One region of the Streptomyces sp. NPDC005263 genome, then DNA from elsewhere that is predicted to be linked to it. Evidence: predicted binding sites of a transcription regulator. Region 1 holds the regulator's gene; each other region holds the start of a gene.
What was found. The regulator HrcA, encoded in region 1, represses chaperone genes, less so after heat shock. The targets are predictions, from matches to a motif close to TTNGCACTCNGNNNNNCNGAGTGCNAA.
Positions count from the first base shown of each region.

Region 2: the regulator HrcA is predicted to act here: its motif matches at 1,041-1,067, upstream of groL (chaperonin GroEL).
Region 3: the regulator HrcA is predicted to act here: its motif matches at 1,258-1,284, upstream of groES (co-chaperone GroES).

Region 1 covers NZ_JBIAKJ010000002.1:510,729-512,993, reverse strand. Annotated here, with positions in the region: gene dnaJ (molecular chaperone DnaJ) at 1-358, opposite strand, end outside; gene hrcA (heat-inducible transcriptional repressor HrcA) at 359-1,375, opposite strand; gene ACFYRY_RS09570 (MBL fold metallo-hydrolase) at 1,547-2,265, shown strand, end outside.
Region 2 covers NZ_JBIAKJ010000004.1:716,004-718,268, reverse strand. Annotated here, with positions in the region: gene ACFYRY_RS21800 (MoaD/ThiS family protein) at 1-172, shown strand, start outside; gene ACFYRY_RS21795 (cold-shock protein) at 603-809, shown strand; gene groL (chaperonin GroEL) at 1,230-2,265, shown strand, end outside.
Region 3 covers NZ_JBIAKJ010000003.1:271,712-273,976, forward strand. Annotated here, with positions in the region: gene ACFYRY_RS14905 (methyltransferase domain-containing protein) at 1-62, opposite strand, end outside; gene ACFYRY_RS14910 (polysaccharide deacetylase family protein) at 309-1,124, shown strand; gene groES (co-chaperone GroES) at 1,430-1,738, shown strand; gene groL (chaperonin GroEL) at 1,870-2,265, shown strand, end outside.

The sequences.
Region 1 (2,265 bases):
GCCGGATCATCGCGTCCTGGCCGCGCCGGGTCCGCGAGCGCGGGCCGCGCTGCGACGCCGTGCCGAAGAACGCGTCCATGATGTCCGAGAAGTTGCCGAAGCCGCCGGCTCCGAAACCGCCCGCGCCGCCGCCGCCCGCCTGCGAGAGCGGGTCGCCGCCGAGGTCGTAGACCTGCTTCTTCTGCGGGTCCGACAGCACCTCGTAAGCGGCGTTGATCTCCTTGAACCGCTCCTGGGTCTTCGGATCGGGGTTGACGTCCGGGTGCAGCTCGCGTGCGAGCCGCCGGAAGGCCTTCTTGATCTCGTCCTGCGACGCGTCGCGGCGCACGCCTAGAACGGCGTAGTAGTCCGTGGCCACTTACGACTCCGCCAGGATCTGTCCGACGTACCGTGCCACTGCGCGTACCGCTCCCATCGTTCCCGGGTAATCCATGCGGGTCGGTCCGACCACGCCGAGCTTGGCGACTGCCTCGCCGCCCGAACCGTAACCGACCGAGACCACAGAAGTAGAGTTGAGTCCCTCATAGGCGTTCTCATGACCGATCCGTACGGTCATGCCCGAATCCCCTGCCTCGCCCAGCAACTTGAGAAGCACGACCTGCTCCTCCAGCGCCTCCAGGACGGGCCGGATCGTGAGGGGAAAGTCATGTCCGAAGCGGGTCAGATTGGCGGTGCCGCCGATCATCAGCCGCTCCTCGTTCTCCTCGACGAGCGTCTCCAGGAGGGTGGAGAGCACCGTCGCGACCGTGCCGCGGTCCTCGATGTCGAAGGCCTCCGGCAGGTCTTCCACCAGCTGCGGGACGTCGGTGAAACGACGGCCCGCGATCCGGCTGTTGAGCCGCGCCCGCAGATCCGCGAGCGGACTCTCGCCGAACGGTGCCGGGCAGTCGACCATCCGCTGTTCGACCCGCCCGGTGTCCGTGATCAGCACGAGCATCACGCGCGCGGGGGCGAGTGACAGCAGCTCGACGTGGCGCACGGTCGAACGGGTCAGCGAGGGGTACTGCACGACGGCGACCTGCCGGGTCAGCTGCGCGAGCAGCCGCACGGTCCGCGCCACGACGTCGTCGAGGTCGACGGCGCCGTCGAGGAAGTTCTGGATGGCGCGCCGCTCGGGCCCGGTCATCGGCTTGACGCCGGCCAGCTTGTCGACGAACAGCCGGTACCCCTTGTCGGTGGGGATCCGCCCGGCGCTGGTGTGCGGCTGGGCGATGAACCCCTCGTCCTCCAGGGCGGCCATGTCGTTGCGGACCGTCGCCGGGGAGACGCCGAGGTTGTGCCGCTCGGTGAGCGCCTTGGACCCGACGGGCTCCTCGGTACCGACGTAGTCCTGGACGATGGCGCGCAGCACCTGGAGCCTGCGTTCACTCAGCATCCGCGCTCACCTCCAGAAGTCGTCCCCCAGTCCCCTGGGTGCCTGGCCTGGCACTCGTCATATCCGAGTGCCAGCGTTCCCCGGCCCAGTGTACGGCCGTGGGGTACGCCCCGGGCAAGGCCGGTCCCACGAGGCCGTGCCCCGGCGTGCCGCTCCGGCTAGCGTCGCGGTATGAGCGTGACTTGGGAAGAGCTGGGATGGGAGCGGGTTTCGGCCGGGGTCGGGCGCTGTCGGCTGCCCGGCTGGGACTGCACGGTGGGGCTGGTCGTCGGCGAGGGCCGGGCCCTCGTGATCGACGCCGGGTCGAGTCTGCAGGAGGGTGCGCGGCTGCGGGCGGCGGCGGAGGAGCTCGCCGGTCATCGTGTGACTCATCTCGCGCTCACCCACCCCCACTTCGATCACGTCTTCGGCACCGCGGCGTTCGCGGGGGCGGAGGTGTTCGGCGCGGTGGGCATCGACACGGTGCTCGGCGGGCGGGCCGCGCGGGAGGAGCTGCGGACGGACGCGGTGCGCAACGGTCTGGCTCAGGCCCTGGCGGACGAGGCGGTCGACGCCCTGGTGGTGCCGCGGCACCGGGTCTCCGGCGAGTGGACCCTCGATCTGGGGGGCGGTCGGCAGGTCCTGCTGGCGAACGTGGGGCCCGGCCACAGCGCCCACGACCTCGCCGTCCTGGTGCCGGGCTCGCCCGAGGTGGTCTTCTGCGGCGACCTGGTCGAGGAGTCCGGCGAGCCCCAGGCGGGCCCGGACGCCGTACCGTCACGCTGGCCGGCCGCGCTGGACCGGCTGCTGGAGCTGGGCGGCGAGGACGCGCGGTACGTGCCCGGTCACGGAGCGGTCGTGGACGCGGGGTTCGTACGGGCCCAGCGGGACGCGCTGGCGGAGCGCTTCGG
Region 2 (2,265 bases), on a different contig from region 1:
GGAGAAGAACCACACCGGCATCGCCGCGCGCGTTCTCGACGACCAGGGCAAGCTGCGCCGGTTCGTCAACGTGTACGTCAACGACGATGACGTCCGCTTCGAGCAGGGTCTGGAGACCGCGACTCCGGACGGCGCCGGTGTCTCCATCATTCCGGCCGTCGCCGGCGGCTGAATATTACCTTCGGTAACGTCAGTTACCGAGCGTTCATAGAATTGCCCCCTCCGTGAGAGAAGCGGAGGGGGCAATTCAATGTGGTTGAGCGCGGTACAGTTGGGGAACGCGTTGCCGCTTCACAGGTCGCCAGACCTTGTTTCTGCCGTGCGCCCGACGAGATGTAGCCAAAGTGTGTGCCTCGTTCGTGGCTTTTGTGTGCTTTGCGGGGCCCGACTTGCCCTGAATTCAGGCGAATTCTCGCCACATTCCGGATCGTGTGCGTCCAGAATTCTCGTCCGATTGACCTGTTGCAGACGGCAGTTGGACAGATACATTCGGCCGCGGTCGACGCGTTCCGGCGCACGCCCCCAATCATGTGGGGGGTGAGGTCTGACCCGGATCCACGAAGTGTGGGTCTGTGCAAGGGCCAGTAATAGGGGAGTTAGGCATGGCTCAGGGCACCGTCAAGTGGTTCAACGCGGAGAAGGGGTACGGCTTCATCGCGGTCGACGGTGGTGCGGATGTTTTCGTCCACTACAGCGCCATCCAGATGGACGGGTACCGCACCCTGGAAGAGGGGCAGCGGGTCGATTTCGAGATCTCACAGGGTCAGAAGGGGCCGCAGGCGGACATGGTCCGTCTGGCGACCGGCTGAATCGCGCCGGGTAACTGCACGCGACGTTCTTCTGTTCTTCTTCGAAGGGCTCGCACCTCTCACGGGGTGCGAGCCCTTCGGTGTGTCCGGGGTGCGAGCCACCCGTCCCCCGGTCCCCCGGTCCCCCGTCCGCCCGTCCGCCCGTCCGCCCGTCCGTCTGCGCGGGGCCGCGACGGACGCGCCCCGGGGCACGGCCGGGTGCACTGTTCACCTGCGGATCCCCCCGAGGCGCTTGCACTCGGCATGGGCGAGTGCTAATCATTGGCGTTAGCACTCTGAAGGTGAGAGTGACAAAGAAGGACCGAGTCGGTGAGGCCCGCAGGCCAGGTGGGGCAAGGAACCACAGGCATGCGAGCCGTCCGTCGCGGGCGCGGGCGCGGTCCGAAGGAATCACCCCCAGTCCTGGAGGGACCACTTCACATGGCCAAGATCATCGCGTTCGACGAGGAGGCACGGCGCGGCCTCGAGCGCGGCATGAACCAGCTCGCGGACGCCGTCAAGGTGACGCTCGGCCCCAAGGGCCGCAACGTCGTCCTCGAGAAGAAGTGGGGCGCCCCCACGATCACCAACGATGGTGTCTCCATCGCCAAGGAGATCGAGCTCGAGGACCCGTACGAGAAGATCGGCGCCGAGCTGGTCAAGGAAGTCGCCAAGAAGACGGACGACGTCGCTGGTGACGGTACGACCACGGCGACCGTCCTCGCCCAGGCCCTGGTCAAGGAAGGCCTGCGCAACGTAGCCGCCGGCGCCAACCCGATGGCCCTCAAGCGCGGTATCGAGAAGGCCGTCGAGGCCGTCTCCGGTGCCCTCCTCGAGCAGGCCAAGGATGTCGAGACCAAGGAGCAGATCGCTTCCACGGCCTCCATCTCCGCCGCCGACACCCAGATCGGCGAGCTCATCGCCGAGGCCATGGACAAGGTCGGCAAGGAAGGCGTCATCACCGTCGAGGAGTCCCAGACCTTCGGTCTGGAGCTGGAGCTCACCGAGGGTATGCGCTTCGACAAGGGCTACATCTCGGCGTACTTCGCCACCGACATGGAGCGTATGGAGGCGTCGCTCGACGACCCGTACATCCTGATCGCCAACTCCAAGATCGGCTCCGTCAAGGACCTGCTCCCGCTCCTGGAGAAGGTCATGCAGTCGGGCAAGCCGCTGCTGATCATCGCCGAGGACGTCGAGGGCGAGGCCCTGTCGACCCTGGTCGTCAACAAGATCCGCGGCACCTTCAAGTCCGTCGCCGTCAAGGCCCCGGGCTTCGGCGACCGCCGCAAGGCGATGCTGAACGACATCGCCATCCTCACCGGCGGCGAGGTCATCTCCGAGGAGGTCGGTCTCAAGCTCGAGAACACCTCCATCGACCTCCTGGGCCGTGCCCGCAAGGTCGTCATCACCAAGGACGAGACCACCATCGTCGACGGTGCCGGCTCCTCCGACCAGGTCCAGGGCCGGGTCAACC
Region 3 (2,265 bases), on a different contig from region 1:
TCGCGCACTTCGTCGAGGAGGGCGCGGCCCTCGGGGGCGAGGAGGGGAGCGAGGTCGTTCACCGGTTCATTGTGGGCCAGTCGGTGGACGGTCCGCCCCCGGCGGCGGTGTCACCCCGGGTTCACCGCGGTGGCCTGCGAGGATCCGGCACCATGCCAAGGGGCCGTACGCACCAGCCACACCCGCCACCAGTCCTGCCTGCCGGGGCTGTCGAGCGCCCGTCGGAAGCGTGAGATCCGCGGCATGCGGGACGTGACCGAGGAGCGGTACGGCGCGGAGCACGCCGTGAGCCGGCCGGAGGACCGGCGGTGAGGCGGTGGGCGCCGGCGGCCGGAGTCCTGGCGCTGTGTCTGCTCGCCGGCTGCGCCCAGTCCGTCGACCCCATCGAACGGCTCGGGGAGAAGGCGGCCCAACGGGTCGGCTCGCCTGGCTCCGCGGGGGCGGGGCGGCCCGCGTACCGCCGCTGGGGCCTGGCGGACCCCCTGCCGCCCGCCCCGCGGCCACCCGCCCGGCCCGCCGCCCCGCACGCCGCGGGCCCGGGCCTCGCGCCCGTGGTGGACCGCGTCCGCACGAGAGACCCGGTCGTCTTCCTGACCTACGACGACGGCGCCGAGCGGGACCCGCGCTTCATCGACCTGGTCCGCGAACTGCGGCTGCCGGTCAGCATGTTCCTCACGGACAGCGTCGTCGGACCCGGGTACGGCCACTTCGCGCGCCTCCAGGCGGTCGGCGCCGGCATCCAGAACCACACCCTCGACCATGCCGCCCTGCGCGGACTGCCCTACGCCGGCCAGCGCGCCGAGATCTGCGGCCAGCAGGACAAACTCAGGTCCCGCTTCGGCATCCGCCCGCACCTGTTCCGTCCGCCCTACGGCACGTACGACACGACGACCCTGCGCGCGGCCACCGACTGCGCGGTCACGGCGGTCGTCCTGTGGCGGGCGTCCATGGAGGGCGAGCGGCTGACCTTCGCGAGGGGCGAGAGCCGGCTGCGCCCGGGGGACATCGTGTCGGTGGCCTCGGGTGAGTCCGCGGCCCGGTCGCCGCGGGAGCGCACCGTACGGCTGCTGCGGGAGATCCAGGGGGCGGGCCTGACGGTGGGGCGGCTGGAGGACTACCTGTAGGGGAGTCCGGGCCCCTGCGGCGGCAACGGCCTGCTGGTAGGCGTCCAGCCGGGCAAGAACGCGTTCGTCCGCTCCGGCTGCGGGCCGCTGGAAGATGAACGCGGCACGAAATTCACGCCGCGCGCCGCTCGGATTGGCACTCCGCTTGACCGAGTGCTAATCGCGGTCATAGTCTCGGACCTGGCACTCCCCCCTGGAGAGTGCCAACTAGCGACGGGCAGGTCCGGCACCCGCGACGACGGATCCACCTGGTCGCCACCTCAGACAGTTAACCCCGTGAGATCTCCGAAGGGGGAGGTCGGATCGTGACGACCACCAGCTCCAAGGTTGCCATCAAGCCGCTCGAGGACCGCATTGTGGTCCAGCCGCTCGACGCTGAGCAGACCACCGCCTCTGGCCTGGTCATTCCGGACACCGCCAAGGAGAAGCCCCAGGAGGGCGTCGTCCTGGCCGTCGGTCCGGGCCGCTTCGAGAACGGCGAGCGTCTTCCGCTCGACGTCAAGACCGGCGACATCGTGCTGTACAGCAAGTACGGCGGCACCGAGGTGAAGTACAACGGCGAGGAGTACCTCGTCCTCTCGGCTCGCGACGTGCTCGCGATCATCGAGAAGTAGTTCACCTCGCTTCGCCTCACCGCGAAGCACCTTGCATTGAGCTGCGCCCCTGGCCCCCCGCGATCACTCATGAGCCGGGCGCCGGGGGCGCGGCTAATTTCACCTAGATTTCCGAGAGGGCTCACGCTCCCATGGCGAAGATCCTGAAGTTCGACGAGGACGCCCGTCGCGCCCTCGAGCGCGGCGTCAACAAGCTCGCTGACACGGTCAAGGTGACGATCGGCCCCAAGGGCCGCAACGTCGTCATCGACAAGAAGTTCGGCGCTCCCACCATCACCAACGACGGCGTCACCATCGCCCGTGAGGTCGAGGTCGAGGACCCGTACGAGAACCTCGGTGCCCAGCTGGTGAAGGAGGTGGCGACCAAGACCAACGACATCGCGGGTGACGGCACCACCACCGCCACCGTGCTCGCCCAGGCGCTGGTGCGCGAGGGCCTGAAGAACGTCGCCGCGGGTGCCTCCCCGGCCGCCCTGAAGAAGGGCATCGACGCCGCGGTCAAGGCCGTGTCCGAGGAGCTCCTCGCG